Regions from separate parts of the Pseudomonas sp. FBCC-B1667 genome, predicted to be linked through region 4. Evidence: predicted binding sites of a transcription regulator. Region 4 holds the regulator's gene; each other region holds the start of a gene.
What was found. The regulator FliA, encoded in region 4, starts transcription of late flagellar genes. The targets are predictions, from matches to a motif close to CTAAAGTTTNNNNNNNNNNNGCCGNTAA.
Positions count from the first base shown of each region.

Region 1 (4,212 bases), 330 kb from region 4:
ATCCACTGGTGAAAACCAACTGGCTGGCCTCCCCGCCACTGGTCGTCGCCTATGCGCTGGCCGGTACCGTGCGCATCGACATCAGCAGTGAGCCGTTGGGCGACGACAAGGACGGCAATCCGGTGTACTTGCGAGACATCTGGCCGAGCAGCAAGGAAATTGCCGACTCCGTAAGTCAGGTCAACACGGCGATGTTCCACAAGGAATACGCCGAAGTGTTTGCCGGCGACGAGCAATGGCAAGCCATCCAGGTGCCGCAAGCGGCGACCTATGTGTGGCAGGACGATTCGACCTACATCCAGCATCCGCCGTTCTTCGACGACATCGGCGGCCCGCCGCCGGTGGTCAAGGACGTCGTCGGGGCCAGGGTGCTGGCGTTGCTGGGCGATTCGGTGACCACCGACCACATCTCCCCCGCCGGCAACATCAAGGCTGACAGCCCGGCCGGTCAGTACTTGCGCGACAAGGGTGTAGAACCGCGCGACTTCAACTCCTACGGTTCCCGTCGCGGCAACCATGAAGTGATGATGCGCGGCACCTTTGCCAACATTCGTATCCGCAACGAAATGCTCGGCGGTGAGGAAGGCGGCAACACCTTCTATATTCCCACGATGGAGAGAATGCCAATCTACGACGCAGCCATGCGTTATCAAACGTCGGGCACGCCGCTGGTGGTGATTGCCGGTCAAGAATACGGCACCGGCTCAAGCCGCGACTGGGCGGCCAAGGGCACCAACTTGCTGGGGGTGAAAGCCGTCATTGCCGAAAGCTTCGAACGGATTCACCGCTCCAACCTGGTCGGCATGGGCGTGTTGCCGTTGCAGTTCAAACTGGATCAAAACCGCAAGAGCCTGAACCTGACCGGCAAGGAAACCCTGGATATCCTTGGGTTGACCGGCGTTGAACTGACGCCGCGGATGAACCTGGCGCTGGTGATCACCCGTGAAGATGGCAGCAAGGAAAAGATCGACGTGCTGTGCCGGATCGATACGCTCAACGAGGTCGAGTACTTCAAGTCCGGAGGGATTTTGCATTACGTGTTACGTCAGTTGATAACATCGTAACCCCGTGCTGACAGAGACACCGCCTTCGGGCGGTGTTTTTGTTTGTGTCGCGAGCGTCCCTATAATCACCGCGCTTTGGCATGCCCAAGACAAAACCTTGTGGGAGCCGGCCGCAGCATTTCGCCCGATAAGGATGTTCAATGATCGCCCTGCCATGGACCTACCTGGCCCTTCTCTCCCTTGGCTTCGGCCTCGCTCTGACCTACGGCCAACTCAGCTGGCTGGCCTTGATCACCATCGTCCTGCTGATAGTGGCCGGCGCAGCCGTTCGCCAACAAAAACTCCCGATCGCCCGCTACCTCGGTCACGGTCTGTTCATCATCCTGGCCATGGCGCTGGCGATGCACTGGCTCCCGGGCTTCTTCAACGGCCGCGCGATCGCCCCCCATCGCCTCACCCATGATGCCGTGACGTTTGCCATGTACCTGAATCAGGACAAACCGCTGATCGGTTTCTGGCTGCTGTTGGTTTGCCCATGGATTGTCGGCCGGCGCTCCTGGCGCCTTGGCGTTTACGCCACTGCCCTCGCCCTGACGCTAAGTGCCGCATTGGCCTTCGGTGGAGCGCTGTGGCTGGGCATGATCAGTTGGGCGCCGAAATGGCCGGATCAGGCCTGGCTATGGATATTGAACAATCTGTTGCTGGTCACGCTGGTCGAGGAAGCGCTATTTCGCGGTTACATCCAGGGGGGTCTGAGTCGTGCCTTCAAGCAACTGTCTTGCGGTGAAAACCTCGCCCTGCTGCTGGCCTCGTTACTGTTTGGGCTGGTGCACGCGGGTGCTGGCTGGGAATGGGTGTTGCTGACGGGCCTCGCCGGTATCGGTTACGGCCTGGCCTATCGTTACGGCGGCTTGGGCGCAGCCATCGCCACCCACTTCAGTCTGAACCTGCTGCACTTCGCGCTGTTCACCTATCCGATGCTCGCGGGCTGAGGCAATGCGCGTTTTGCGACGCAGTGCTGATTATTTAAAAATAATTTCAACTAATTCCTGACACCGCCGACAACCTTTCAAAGCCTTGCGGATTGAAACAGCCATGCGTAACAACCAGCCCACTACCCAACGCGAACGGACCTTCCCGGCACAGCAGCGGTTGATTTCGACCACCGATGCCAAGGGGATGATCACCTACTGCAACGACGCGTTCGTCGAGATCAGCGGGTTTTCTCGTGAGGAACTGATCCGTGCGCCGCACAACCTGGTCCGTCACCCCGACGTACCGGCCGAGGTGTTCGCGCACATGTGGGGCACTCTGAAACAAGGCTTGCCATGGATGGGCATCGTCAAGAATCGCTGCAAGAACGGTGATCACTATTGGGTCAACGCCTACGTGACACCGGTGTTCGAAGGCAACCAGGTGATCGGCTACGAGTCGGTGCGGATCAAACCCACCACCGAACAGATCCAGCGTGCCGAAGCGCTCTACCAACGCATCAACCAAGGCAAGTCCGCCATTCCATCGACTGATAAATGGCTGCCGGTGCTTCAGGACTGGCTGCCGTTCGTTCTGGTCAGCCAATTGAGCTTCGTGATCGGCGCCACGCTGACGTCGCAGTGGGGCTTTGCCTTGGCGGCAGGCCTGTCGGTGCCATTGGGCCTGATGGGTTTGAGCTGGCAACAGCGCGGACTCAAGCGCCTGTTACGCCTGGCCGAACAGACCACGTCCGACCCGCTCATCGCGCAGATGTACACCGACAGCCGCGGCGCTCAGGCGCGCCTGGAAATGTCGATCCTCAGTCAGGAAGCTCGCCTGAAAACTTGCCTGACCCGTCTGCAGGACACCGCTGAGCACCTGACCGAACAAGCAAAACAGTCTGATACCCTGGCGCACAAAAGCTCCAGCGGCCTGGAACGTCAACGCGTCGAAACCGAACAAGTGGCCACTGCCGTCAACCAGATGGCCGCTACCACCCAGGAAGTCGCCAGCCACGTACAGCGCACCGCCGACGCCACCCAGGAAGCCAATCGCCTGACCGGTCGCGGCCGCGACATCGCCGGGGAAACACGCGAAGCCATCCAGCGCCTGTCGGTAGTGGTCGGTGAAACCGGCCTGACCGTGACTCAACTGGCCAAGGACAGCGATGAAATTGGCGGCGTGGTCGATGTGATCAAAGGCATCGCCGACCAGACCAACCTGCTGGCCTTGAACGCCGCCATCGAAGCGGCCCGCGCCGGTGAGATGGGCCGTGGTTTTGCGGTAGTGGCAGACGAAGTTCGCCAACTGGCGCAACGCACCAGCGAATCCACCGGGCAGATTCACGCCCTGATCGCCAAGTTGCAGCAGACCGCCAGCACCGCCGTTCAAACCATGGAAGCCGGGCATCGTCAGGCCGAAGAAGGCGTGGCGCGGGTACTGGAGGCGGATCAGGCACTGGTGGGGATCAGCGAAGCGGTGGCCAACATCACCGACATGACCACCCAGATTGCGGCGGCGACTGAAGAGCAGAGTGCGGTGGCTGAGGAGATCAGCCGCAACATCAGCAATATTTCGCAACTGGCTGACCAGACCTCGGAACAAGCGCAGAACTCGGCGTTGTTGAGTGAAGAGCTGACGAAAACCGCGAATACCCAATATTCGTTGGTGGAGCGGTTTAACCGCTGATTGTTGCTGGAATGAAAAAACCCGGACAGTGGAAGCTTCCGGGTTTTTTGTTGTCTGTCAGATCGCGATGAGGCAATGTGCCGCGCCACAAAAATCACCGAAGGAATGAGGCTACCTTCTGCGCCGCAACCGCCAAATGCTGCTCATGCGTAAACCCGGAAACCTTCAGCGGCTTCAAATCATGATCCCCCGCTCCCAGCCAAAACACCTCAATACTCGGCGATAGGTCGTAAGCCTCGACCGCCTCACGATTACCCAGCGCATCCCGCTCGCCCTGCACAATCAACGTCCGCGTCTTCAGCCCGGCCAGATGCTCAACCCGAGGTTTCTGCGGTTTGCCAACCGCATAAAACGGATAACCCAGACACACCAACGCATCCGCACTCAGCTCATCCGCGAGCAAACTCGCCATCCGCCCGCCCATGGACTTACCGCCAATGGCCAGGCGCCCAGTGACATGGCGTCGCACCAGAGCATGCACCACACGCCAACACTCCAGCAGTTTCGGTGCGGGATTGGGCGGACGCTTGCCCCCATCCACACGCCG
Region 1 covers NZ_CP101437.1:2,265,935-2,270,146, reverse strand. The annotation lists gene acnA (aconitate hydratase AcnA) at 1-1,064, shown strand, start outside; gene NL116_RS10150 (CPBP family intramembrane glutamic endopeptidase) at 1,205-1,996, shown strand; gene NL116_RS10145 (methyl-accepting chemotaxis protein) at 2,100-3,665, shown strand; gene NL116_RS10140 (alpha/beta family hydrolase) at 3,760-4,212, opposite strand, start outside.
Region 1: NL116_RS10145 (methyl-accepting chemotaxis protein) is a predicted target of FliA. The motif match lies at 2,042-2,069, and genes of this name have one in related genera.

Region 2 (4,212 bases), 1.7 Mb from region 4:
TAACCCAAATCCCCTGTAGGAGTGAGCCTGCAGGGGGATTTCATTCGGCCTGAGCGATCTTGAAGCCTTGAGATTGAGGCTCCTGCCGAATCATCCGTTTCATCTTCCATTCAAACGCCAACGTCAAACTCACCGCCGCGCAAGCAAGCCCCAGCGCCAGCCCCCACCAGACGCCCGTCGGCCCCCAGTGAATATGAAAAGCCATCCACCACGCGGCGGGTGCGCCAATCAGCCAGTAACAGCCCAAACCGACCAGGAACGTGGTCTTGGCGTCCTTGAGCCCGCGTATGCAGCCCATGGCAATGGTTTGCGTGCCGTCGAACAACTCGAACCACGCCGCCACCGCCAGCAGGCTCACAGCCAGTTCAATCACAGGGCGGAACGCCGGGTCGTTGTGGTCCAGAAACAGGCCGACCAGTTGATTCGGCAGGAGCCAGAAGACCATCGCGAAGCCCAGCATCGACGCTGCACCGAAGGTAATACCGACCCGCCCGGCCAACCGTGCGTCCAGTAACTGCCCGGCGCCATAGTGCTGACCGATGCGCATGGTGATCGCATAGGAAAGCCCCGCCGGAATCATGAACGCCACCGACACGATCTGCAGGGCGATCTGGTGTGCCGCCAGTTGCGTGCTGCCCATGGTGCCCATGCACAACGCGGCGAACGCAAACAGCCCGACTTCCACCGCGTACGTGCCGCCAATCGGCAAGCCGAGTCGCCACAGTTCTTTTAAGTACCGACGGTTCGGCCGCGACAGGCCCTGGCGCAACGGGTACGCGTCATACGCCGGATGCTGGCGGATGTGCAGCGCCAGCGCCAAGGCCATCAGGTTAGCGACAATCGCCGTCACCAGACCGATACCCATCAAGCCCAGTTTCGGCAGGCCGAACATCCCGGTGATCAACGCATAGTTGAGCAGGAAGTTCGCCACGGTGCCGCCGAGGCTGATGACCATCACCGGCGTCGCCCGGCCGATGGCGCTGGTGAAACCGCGCAACGCCATGAAACTCAGGTAACCGGGCAGGGCGAATGGCAGGATCAGCAGAAACTGCCCTGCGGCGTGGACGTTGGTTTCAGTCTGGCCGAACAGCAGCAGCACCGGTTTGAGGTTCCACAGCAGCAGTCCGGCCACCAAGGCCATCAGCCACGCCAGCCACAATCCGGCCTGGGTCAGTCGCGCCGCGCCGACGATGTCGCCCGCGCCCTGACGAATCGCCACCAGGGTGCCGACGGCCGCGATCACGCCGATACAGAAAATCGACACGAACGAGTAAGTCGCCGCGCCCAGACCGCCGCCAGCCAATGCTTCGGGACTCAGTCGCGCCATCATCAAGGTGTCGGTGAGGATCATCAGCATGTGCGCCAGCTGCGAGGCAATCAACGGCCCCGCCAGCCGCAGGATGGCCCAGAGTTCAATACGCGCTGGATGCTTCATGGTCATCACGCTCAATTATCAAAGAGGACGGGGAAACGTCGATTCTCGGCGCTTCACGGAGTTTGCACAAAGGGATAAAAAGGATGGGTAGCATGAGTCAGACTCATGCTGAAGGGTTTCTGCTACGGTAGCCTGATTGCGTTATAGGAGCTTTCCCCATGTCTCGTCGTCTTCCTCCCTTGTATGCGTTGCGCGCATTTGAAGCGGCGGCGCGACACAGTTCGTTCACCCGCGCGGCGCAAGAACTGTCGATCACCCAAAGCGCGGTGAGTCGCCACATTCGTACACTCGAAGAGCATTTCGCCTGTCGGCTGTTTCACCGCAGCGGGCGCAACTTGCAACTGACCGAATCGGCGCGATTGATCCTGCCGGGCATTCGTGACGGTTTCACCGCCCTGGAACGCGCCTGCAATACGTTGCGCGCCGAAGACGACATCCTGCGCATGAAAGCCCCCTCGACCTTGACCATGCGCTGGCTGTTGGCGCGGCTCAGCCGTTTCCGGCACCTGCAACCGGGTAATGAAGTGCAACTGACCAGCGCCTGGATGGACATCGACTCGGTGGACTTCAATCAGGAACCGTTCGATTGCGCCGTGATTCTCAGCAGCGGGCATTTCCCGCCGGACTGGGAGGCGACGCTGCTGTTCCCCGAGGAGCTGATCCCCGTCGGCGCGCCGAATCTGCTGAACGATCAGCCGTGGGACGTTGCGCGCCTGGCCAGCACCGAACTGCTGCACCCGACCCCGGATCGGCGTGACTGGCGCAGCTGGCTGGACCGCATGGGGCTGACCGATCAGATCTCGCTCAAGGGTGGCCAGGTCTTCGACACCCTGGAGCTGGGCATGATCGCCGCCGCTCGGGGCTACGGCGTGTCCATGGGGGATTTGCTGATGGTGGCGGAGGATGTCGCGCAGGGCCGTCTGAGTCTGCCGTGGCCGACGGCGGTCGCCAGCGGAGAGAATTACTACCTGGTCTGGCCGAAAACCCGCCCCGGAGGTGAACGTTTGCGCCGGCTCAGCGATTTTCTGCTGGGTGAAGTCAGGGCCATGGATTTGCCGGTCGTCCAGCGTTTGAGCTGAATCGTTAGAGCCCACGCAGTAGAGGCCTTGCGCCATATCCCGGCTAATTACTCAAGTATTCAGTTTTGCCGCCGAAAATCTGCAGGTGGAACCTTCGTGCAGGTTCGATGCTTTTCCCCATTATTTGGAAAATTTTGCTGAGTACGCATCTCGATCAAGCAGGATCAGGTCGCTCGGCCAGGAGCTGTCATGTCTCAACCCCGTGCCCGGATCGCCTCACAGCTTGGTCTTGCGCTTGCCGTGATTCTGGCGATTGTCATCACTGGCAGTACCGTGTTCGCCCTGCGTTCGCTGGACACTGCCAACCTCGCCACCCGCGAAGAGCACCTGGCCAGCGAGGCCCGGCTGCTGGCCGATCAGTTGAGTACCTTTCACGGCACCCTGCGTGAAAGCACCCAGCGTCTGGCCGGTCTGTTCGAGAAGCGCTTCAGCGCCGGTCTGAGCGTGCACCCGGATGAGCCGGTGGCCGTGGCAGGCACTCAGACGCCGGGCTTGCACCTGGGCAGCGAAGTGTTGAACAACAACTTCAAGGAAGTGGACGAGTTCAAACAAATGACTGCCGGCGTCGCGACGTTGTTTGTGCGCAGCGGCGAAGACTTTATCCGGGTCAGCACCTCCCTGACCAAACAGGACGGCAACCGCGCCATCGGCACGCTGCTCGATCACGCTCACCCGGCGTATGCGCGCTTGATGGCGGGGCAGAGCTATGTCGGTCGCGCCTTGCTGTTTGATCGCTCCTACATGACGCAATACACCCCCGTGCGCGACAGCAGCGGCAAGGTGATTGCCGTGCTGTTCGTCGGGTTCGATTACACCGACGCGCAAAACGCGCAGTTCGAGAATCTCAAGCGCTTCCGTATCGGCCAGACCGGCTCCTTGGCGTTGCTCGATGAGCAAAGCAAATGGCTGGTGCCGATTTCGGGTGTGCAAGCACTGGATCAAGCCGTCCCGGCCATCGTCGGACTGGCGAAGACACCGGGCAAAGGCCAGTTCTGGAGCGACAAATCCGAGGATTTCTACAGCGTGTCCGTGCCGTTCGATGGCGGCCCATGGTCGGTCGTCGCGAGCATGCCAAAAGCTGAAATCAACGCGGTGACCTGGAGTGTCGGCATTCAATTGGCCATCGGCAGTCTGCTGGCGATGTTGATTGCGGTCGGTTCGGCCGTCTGGTTGCTGCGCAGCAAACTCGCGCCGCTGGGTGATCTGGTGCGTCAGGCCGAAGCCTTGGGCGCCGGTGATTTAAGCGTGCGCCTGAACGTGGCGAGCAACGATGAGATCGGGCAACTGGCCCGTGCGTTCAACCAGATGAGCCAGGCCCTGTCGACCATGGTCGAGCACATCCGCAAGGCCTCGGCCGAGGTCAACAGCCGTGCCCAGGCCTTGTCCGGGCTTTCCGGTGGCGCCTATGAAGGGATGGAGCAGCAGTCCGGCGAGATCACCAGCATGGCCGGCGCCGTGGAAGAATTTAGCGCCACGTCCCTGAACATTGCCGACAACATGGGCAGCACTCAGCGCCTGGCCCAGGAAAACGCCCAGCAAACCCAGATCGGTCGTACCTCGATGGACGAAGCGTCTGCATCGCTTGAACAAATCGCCGGTGCGCTGAACAGCACCGCGACGGTGATCAATACCTTGGGCCAGCGCTCCCAGGAAATCGGCGGCATCGTCGGCGTGATTACTGCGATTGCCGAGCAGACC
Region 2 covers NZ_CP101437.1:258,609-262,820, forward strand. The annotation lists gene NL116_RS01170 (putative bifunctional diguanylate cyclase/phosphodiesterase) at 1-3, shown strand, start outside; gene NL116_RS01175 (NorM family multidrug efflux MATE transporter) at 41-1,435, opposite strand; gene NL116_RS01180 (LysR substrate-binding domain-containing protein) at 1,594-2,514, shown strand; gene NL116_RS01185 (methyl-accepting chemotaxis protein) at 2,704-4,212, shown strand, end outside.
Region 2: NL116_RS01185 (methyl-accepting chemotaxis protein) is a predicted target of FliA. The motif match lies at 2,565-2,592, and genes of this name have one in related genera.

Region 3 (4,212 bases), 2.5 Mb from region 4:
GCAACAGGTATTGGCTGAGGATAAACAGACGCTTGTTCATTAACTGTCCTTAAACCTTAAATCTCTACGGGGGTGTCGGGGTGGTTGCCCCATTCGCCCCAGGAACCGGCGTAGCCTTTGACCCGCGGATAACCGAGGGATTTGGCCACCAGATAAGTGAAGCCAGAACGGTGGTGAGTCTGGCAGTGGGTAATGACTTCTTTGTCTTTGCTGATCCCTAGCTGTTCGAGGATCTGCGGCATGTCCGAGCGGATGCGCAGGTTGCGCGCCTGATCCATCCCCGCAGTCCATTCGAAATTGACGGCGCCCGGAATGTGCCCGGCCTTGGCCGCCAGCACTTTTTCGCCGGAGAATTCCAGGGGGCCGCGTGCGTCCCAGATCGCCAGGTCGGCGGCGCCAAGACGGCTTTGCAGGTACTCGCGCGTCGCGGTGGGTTCGTCGTGCAGGGTCAGTTTCACCGGGCCGCCAGCGGGGGGCGGGATCTGGATCGACATCGGCATGCCTTCTGCCAGCCAGGCCGTCAGCCCGCCGTCGACATAGTGATACTTGCTGTGGCCGATGACGTCCAGCAGCCAGATGAAACGCCCGGCCCAGCCGCCACCTTCATCGTCATACACCACGTACACCGCGTCGGGGTTGTGGCCCAACTCGCCGAACAGCGCTTCAAGGGCCGCTTGCGGCGGCATCAGCCCCGGTGCCGGCGCCTGACCGAGTTGCGTGCGTTTCGGATCGACAAAACGCGCGCCGGGAATATGCCCTTCGGCATAGCGGGCACTGCTGGTCAGGTCTACCAGAATCAGATTGCGGGCCTCGAGGCGAGGGAGCAAGTCGCTCGGCTCGATCACCAGCGGCAAGCCAGAGAAGTCAGACATGTGAGGTCTCCAGGGCACAAAAGGGAGGATTGTAGCGCAGCGTCATTGGCCGCGGTGGCTAAAGGTGTTCAAGGCTTTCTCGATGCACTGCGCGGTTTTGCCGAAGGCTTGCACGGTGATTTCCGAGAACGGCCCGCCGCCCTGATCCGCCACCACGACCATGATCACCCGACCATTATTGACCAGCGAACGCAGGATCACGTGTTCGCCACGGAACTGCGCGCGCAGGTTGCCAGGCAACAACGCCGAGAACTGCGCGGTGTTGGCCGGTGTCAGGCGCACCTGGGCTTGCTGGGAGAGCAATCGCTGCAGCACGGAGCTTTGGTTCACCACGAAATTCAGTCCAGCCGTTTCTGTTGGCAAACCGGCAACCTGATGTACCCGCAGATTGGCGTGCGTGCGGTCAGCCATCAAGATCATTACCCGACGCATGCCACACGCGACCAACGCGTCCCGGGCGGAGGTGGTCAAGTGCATCGCGTTGGTGAACGGGCTTGGCTCCACCAGCAACTCGGCGCATTGGCTGCGCCATTTCGCCAGGTCTTCGGTGGTTGGCGCCGGGGCCGGTAACAAGGCGGCATGGACACGGTTCATGCCCGACGGCCAGAGCAGCGAAACAGCGGGGTGCCAGAGGTCCGGCATGGCATGCAGTCGGGCGCTATTAGCGGCCTGCTGGTGCAATTGCTGTTGCACCTCGGCCATGGGCATTTGCAGGTAAAGGCTGGTCAGGTATTGCCAGCGCTCGCTGTGCGGACTGTCCCAGGCCTGTTGCGCCGACAGCGCCAGACCGTTGGCCAGCAGCACGGTATTGGCCGGCTGATTGAGCCAACGGCGCAGGGTCGGATCGTCATCGAGGCGGTTTTGCTGGCGCAACGGATGATCACTGTCGCGGGCAATGCGCAGCACTTTGACCAGTTCACGCTGCTCGGTCAGCAGCAGCCGATAACCCTGTTCCACCCAGACCGGCAGGCGCCAAATGGTCACCAGGGCCTGGCAAATATCGAGCAGGCGCACCCCGAACAACTGTTTTTCAACCTTGCGCGCCGATTCACCCTTATGGATGACTCGCAGTTCCCACTCTTCAAGCAATTGCGGATAGGTCAACGCCATCGGCCACAGCGGCGAGAGGAACAGCAGGCTGCCCCAATGAATGTCTTGCCACAGCCGCGCCAGGCGACTGGCAAAAAAACCATTGGCCTGTTGCGTCGCGTGCTGGCTGATCAACTGCAACTGACGCAAGGCAAGCGGGATCTGCGATTGGGGTTCGGCCGGGAGACGGGCGAGCAGTTCTTCGGTGCGCTTCAAACCAAGACGATTGATCGCCACTTCCAGGTTTTCCGCAGGCTCGGTCATGCTGCCATGGGTATGGCGGTTGGCTTCACGAATGATGCTCAAGGCCAGGGCCGGGCTGTCTTGCATCAGTTCGGCGATATCGCGCAGCGAGCTGCGGTTATCGGCGATGGCCTTGCAGACACGGTCATGGCTGTCTTGCGGGACCGGCAGGCGCACGGCATCGAGAAGCTTGACCCAGCCTTCAAGTGTCGTTGGTTTTTGAGTGGGAATGTTCGTCTGGTTAGCCATGGTTGGACGCAATCTTCGTCTGCATTACCTATGCCCGGAGTAGGCTAAATTAGCTTTTCGCTCGATCGGGCTATAGTCTGGCGCAGTTTTGCCGATAAGGAGAAGAAGAGATTTTTCGACCTCCGAATATGACCTTGAACCCGACTCAGTAAGTGCTCTCCTACCTATGGCTAAAATTCTCGGCATCATTGTCGTATTCGCGAGCGTGCTCGGCGGGTACGTGCTCTCCCACGGCAAGATTGCTGCCCTTATCCAGCCTTTCGAGGTGATGATTATCGGTGGTGCAGCCTTTGGCGCATTCCTGCAAGCCAACCCTGGCCACATGGTCAAAAACGTTCTGAAGAAAGCCTTCGGGATGTTCAGCTCGCGCTTCAACCACACTTTTTACCTTGAAGTGCTGGGGCTGATTTACGAGATCCTCAACAAGAGCCGCCGCGAAGGCATGATGGCCATCGAAGGCGACATTGAAGATGCGGCCGCGAGCCCGATCTTCGCCAAGTACCCGGCGGTGCTCAAAGATGACCGCATGACCGCGTACATCTGCGATTACCTGCGCATCATGTCCTCCGGCAACATGGCGCCCCATGAGCTGGAAGGCCTGTTCGACATGGAACTGACCAGCCTCAAGGAAGACCTCGATCACCCGTCTCACGCAGTGAACGGTATTGCTGACGCCATGCCAGGTTTCGGTATCGTCGCGGCGGTACTGGGTATCGTGGTGACCATGGCTTCTCTGGGTGAAAGCGATCAGAAAATGATCGGCGTGCACGTCGGTGCGGCACTGGTGGGGACCTTCTTCGGTATTCTCGCCGCCTACGGCTTCTTCGGCCCGCTGGCCCATGCCCTGGCCCACGATGCCAAGGAAGAGCTGAACGTCTACGAGGCCATCAAGGCTTCGCTGGTGGCCTCGGCGTCCGGCATGCCGCCATCGCTGGCCGTGGAATTCGGTCGCAAGGTCCTGTACCCGGCGCATCGTCCTAGCTTCGCTGAGCTGGAACAAGCGGTTCGCGGTCGATAGTGCTCTGTTTTGCAAATACGTTCCTTTTTTGGCGAGTGACTGTTGTTGCCAGACAAGGCGCCGCGACGAGTCATAGCTTGCTATGGCGAGGAGCGGCAACGCCGTATGGCGACAACAGGCACCGTCAAAAAGGAACAGTATTTGTGAGACAGAGCACTCTGTATGGAAAATAACCAGCCGATCATCATTAAGCGCGTCAAGAAATACGCGGGCGGGCATCACGGCGGTTCCTGGAAAATCGCTTTCGCGGACTTCGCGACGGCGATGATGGCGTTCTTCCTGGTGCTGTGGCTGCTGTCCACCGCCACACCGGAACAGAAGATTGCCATCGCCGGTTACTTCAAGGACCCGGTCGGCTTTACCGAAAGTGGCACGCCGTACATCATCGATCTGGGCGGTTCCCCAACTCTGGCGCCGGAGAAAACCCTCAACCCCGAAGTGAAATCCCAGCCGCAGCCAGACCGCGTCACTGTCGACACCGAACAGGTCGAAGGCATGGCCGAGCAGGTTGAGAAGGAACGCCTGGAACTGTTGCTGCAAGAATTGCAGAACAAGGTCGACGAAAATCCGCAGCTGCAGAAATTCAAGGACCAGATCCTGTTCGAGATCACGCAGGACGGTTTGCGCATCCAGATCATGGACGCCGAAAACCGCCCGATGTTCGACTCAGGCTCAGCGCGTCTGAAACCGTACTTCGAAGACATCCTGCTGGCCATGGCCGACACCATCAAAGCGGTGCCG
Region 3 covers NZ_CP101437.1:6,370,322-6,374,533, reverse strand. The annotation lists gene asd (archaetidylserine decarboxylase) at 1-40, opposite strand, end outside; gene NL116_RS29480 (rhodanese-like domain-containing protein) at 57-872, opposite strand; gene NL116_RS29475 (HDOD domain-containing protein) at 915-2,453, opposite strand; gene motA (flagellar motor stator protein MotA) at 2,620-3,471, shown strand; gene motB (flagellar motor protein MotB) at 3,634-4,212, shown strand, end outside.
Region 3: motA (flagellar motor stator protein MotA) is a predicted target of FliA. The motif match lies at 2,524-2,551, and genes of this name have one in related genera.

Region 4 (4,212 bases):
ACTCAAGACCCTGGGCCGTATCCTTAATGTGTCGGTGACCCACGTCGATCCGGGCCAATCACTGGTTCAGGCGCTGGAACCACTGCTGCGCAAACGCGTGGTGCTGATCGATACCGCAGGCCTTCAGGCCAGCGATCCAGCCCTGCGCATGCAGCTCGAAAGCCTGGCCGGACGTGGCATCAAATCAAAAAATTACCTGGTGCTCGCAACCACCAGCCAGAAACAGGTTCTAACAGCCGCTTATCACAGTTACAAACGCTGCGGGCTCGCTGGCTGCATCCTGACTAAACTGGATGAAACGGCAAGTCTGGGCGAAGTGCTGAGCCTGGCGATCAGTCATGAATTGCCGGTGGCGTACCTGACCGATGGCCCGCGGATCCCGGATGATTTGCATCTGCCGCGTCGTCATCAGCTGGTCAGTCGCGCCGTCAGCGTGCAAATGCAGGAAGAACCCAGCGAAGAAGCCATGGCTGACATGTTCGCTGATATTTACCACAGCCCGACCAAGCAGGTTGGCTGAGGTATTAATGAAAAGTTTTTGTACCTACATCGATGGTCTGCCATGCATTGTTCAGTTGCTGAACGCGCAGCCAGTAATGTGGCCTCCGTCTATGCAAGACAAGGTAAAGAAATAACATGGGCAGCATGCATCCCGTACAGGTGATCGCGGTGACCGGCGGCAAAGGTGGCGTCGGCAAGACTAACGTGTCAGTGAATTTGTCACTGGCCCTGGCCGAGCTCGGCCGTCGCGTCATGCTGTTGGACGCTGACCTGGGTCTGGCGAACGTCGACGTCCTGCTGGGGCTGACACCCAAACGTACACTGGCCGACGTCATCGAAGGCCGCTGCGAGCTGCGCGACGTTCTGTTGCAGGGCCCGGGCGGTATTCGAATCGTTCCGGCCGCGTCCGGCACACAGAGCATGGTTCACTTGAGCCCGGCTCAGCATGCCGGCCTGATCCAGGCGTTCAGCGACATCGGCGACAACCTCGACGTATTGGTGATCGACACCGCTGCGGGCATAGGTGACTCGGTAGTCAGTTTTGTTCGGGCAGCGCAGGAAGTCTTGCTGGTGGTCTGCGACGAGCCGACCTCCATCACCGACGCCTACGCACTGATCAAACTGCTTAACCGCGATTACGGCATGAACCGCTTCCGCGTCCTGGCCAACATGGCCCAGAGCCCGCAAGAAGGTCGCAACCTGTTCGCCAAGTTGACCAAGGTCACCGACCGCTTTCTCGACGTTGCCTTGCAATACGTCGGCGCGGTGCCTTACGACGAAAGCGTGCGCAAGGCTGTGCAGAAACAACGTGCCGTGTATGAAGCCTTCCCGCGTTCCAAGTGCGCCCTGGCGTTCAAGGCTATCGCGCAGAAAGTTGATACCTGGCCGCTGCCTGCCAACCCGCGCGGGCACCTTGAATTTTTCGTCGAGCGCCTTGTGCAACAGACCGCAGGACCCGTCCTATGACAGCCAGTGGCTACAACCTCTACAAGAAGTCGGCACGTGACGCGCAGTACGAGCTGATCGAGCGTTACGCGCCACTGGTCAAACGCATTGCTTACCACTTGCTGGCCCGTCTGCCGGCCAGTGTCCAGGTTGAAGACCTGATCCAGGCCGGGATGATCGGCCTGCTTGAAGTGTCGACCAAATACGACGCCAGCAAAGGCGCCAGTTTCGAGACGTACGCGGGCATACGAATCCGCGGCGCCATGCTTGATGAAGTACGCAAGGGGGACTGGGCGCCACGCTCGGTTCACCGAAATACCCGTATGGTCAGCGACGCAATTCGCTCTATTGAAGCTAAAACCGGCCGTGACGCTAAAGATCACGAGGTTGCGGCCGAACTCCAATTGAGCCTCGACGATTATTACGGGATTTTGAACGACACCCTGGGCAGCCGCTTATTCAGTTTCGACGATCTGTTGCAGGACGGCGAACACGAAGGGCTGCACGAGGATGGCGCGAGTGCTCATCTCGAACCGTCACGCGATCTGGAAGATGAACGCTTCCAGGCGGCGCTGGCGGACGCGATTGCCAATTTGCCGGAGCGCGAGCGACTGGTGTTGGCGCTGTACTACGACGAAGAGTTGAATCTCAAGGAAATCGGTGAGGTCCTGGGGGTCAGCGAATCGCGGGTCAGCCAGTTACACAGCCAGTGCGCGGCCCGTTTGCGGGGGCGTTTGGGGGAGTGGCGAGCGCGCTGAAGGCAGTGTGGGGACACTGCGAACGGGGCTGGTGCGGATTTGAACGGCACCGGTCGCGATCTGTTGTGCTCCAGACAGTCATCGAGTGAATTGCCGAATTGATTGAAATGGCGCGTCCAGGTGCTGGGCGCGTTTAAGACTGCTTGGAGGTCGAATTGGACAAGAACATGAAAATCCTCATCGTTGATGACTTCTCAACGATGCGGCGAATCATAAAAAACCTGTTGCGTGACCTTGGGTTCACCAACACGGTCGAGGCCGACGATGGCACTACTGCCATTCCGGTTCTCAACAGCGGGAGCATCGATTTTCTGGTCACGGACTGGAACATGCCTGGCATGACCGGTATCGATCTGCTGCGCCACGTCCGCGCCGATGAAAAGCTCAAGCACCTGCCAGTGCTGATGGTGACTGCTGAAGCCAAGCGCGAGCAGATCATCGAAGCGGCCCAGGCCGGCGTCAACGGCTATGTGGTCAAACCCTTCACGGCCCAGGCGTTGAAAGAAAAAATCGAGAAGATTTTCGAACGCATCGGTTGATCCACTGCGCCACGGGGGAGCTATGGAGCATAAAGAATCTTCACAGGGCGATTTTGAATCGACCCTGAAAAAACATGCCGTCGAACTGGTCGCCAGCCTTGAAAAAGGCAGGTTCGGCGAGGCTGTGCAACTGATCCATGAGCTCAATCAGACCCGTGACCGTGGCCTGTATCAAGAAGTGGGCAAGCTCACTCGCGAGCTGCACAGCGCGATCGTCAATTTCCAGATTGACCCGAACATGCCGCAAGCCGAGGAAGTGTCGCAGATCACGGACGCCACCGAGCGCCTGGGGTATGTGGTCAAGCTGACCGAGGCTGCGGCCAACCGCACCATGGACCTGGTAGAAAGCGCCACGCCGCTGGTCAACAGCTTGAGCGAAGAAGCCCAGGCCTTGAGCACGGACTGGAGCCGGTTCATGCGCCGCGAAGTCGGGGCTGAAGAGTTCCGTGAGTTGGCCCGCCGCGTCGACGGTTTCCTGACACGCAGCACGCAGGACAACCGCACGGTGTCGAGCAACCTCAACGACATCCTGCTGGCTCAGGATTACCAGGACCTCACCGGTCAGGTGATCAAGCGCGTGACCCAATTGGTCACCGAAGTTGAAAGCAATTTGCTCAAGCTCGTCCTCATGGCCAGCCAGGTAGACCGCTTTGCGGGTATCGAACATGACCGTGAATCGATGCTCGCCGAAAAAGATCCACAAAAACATCTCTCTCAGGGTGAAGGTCCGCAGATCCATGCCGATAAAAGAGAAGACGTTGTGTCCGGTCAGGACGATGTGGACGATTTGCTATCCAGCCTGGGATTTTAGAGTTTTAGCATTCTAGGTTTTTTAGGTTTTTAGACCTGTAGGAGCACCCCCTTAATGAGCTTCGGCGCCGATGAAGAGATCCTTCAGGATTTCCTGGTTGAGGCCGGCGAGATTCTAGAGCAACTGTCCGAACAACTGGTCGAGCTGGAAAGCCGACCGGATGACGCGGACTTGCTCAATGCAATTTTTCGCGGTTTTCACACTGTAAAAGGGGGCGCCGGCTTCCTCCAGCTCAACGAACTGGTGGAGTGCTGCCACATCGCCGAGAACGTGTTCGACATCCTGCGCAAGGGTGAGCGTCGCGTTGACTCGGAACTGATGGACGTGGTCCTCGAAGCGCTGGACGCGGTGAACAGCATGTTCGGCGAAGTCCGCGAGCGCAGCCCGGTTACGGCGGCGACCCCGCAATTGCTGGAGGCCCTGGCCCGTTTGGCCGAGCCGCAAACGGCAGACGAAGCTGCGCCGGTTGCTCACGTGGCTGAAGCACCTGCCGTCGAAAGCGAATCGGGTGACATCACCGATAACGAATTCGAACAACTGCTGGACTCGCTGAACGCCGTCAAGGCTCAGGCCGAGGCGCCAGTGGTTGCAGCTGCACCTAAGCCTGCCAGCGATGCCGCTGCCAGCGACGAAATCACCGATGCCGAGTTCGAGTCGT
Region 4 covers NZ_CP101437.1:1,934,461-1,938,672, forward strand. The annotation lists gene flhF (flagellar biosynthesis GTPase FlhF) at 1-520, shown strand, start outside; gene fleN (flagellar synthesis regulator FleN) at 637-1,467, shown strand; gene fliA (RNA polymerase sigma factor FliA) at 1,464-2,204, shown strand; gene NL116_RS08595 (chemotaxis response regulator CheY) at 2,372-2,743, shown strand; gene NL116_RS08600 (protein phosphatase CheZ) at 2,766-3,554, shown strand; gene NL116_RS08605 (chemotaxis protein CheA) at 3,609-4,212, shown strand, end outside.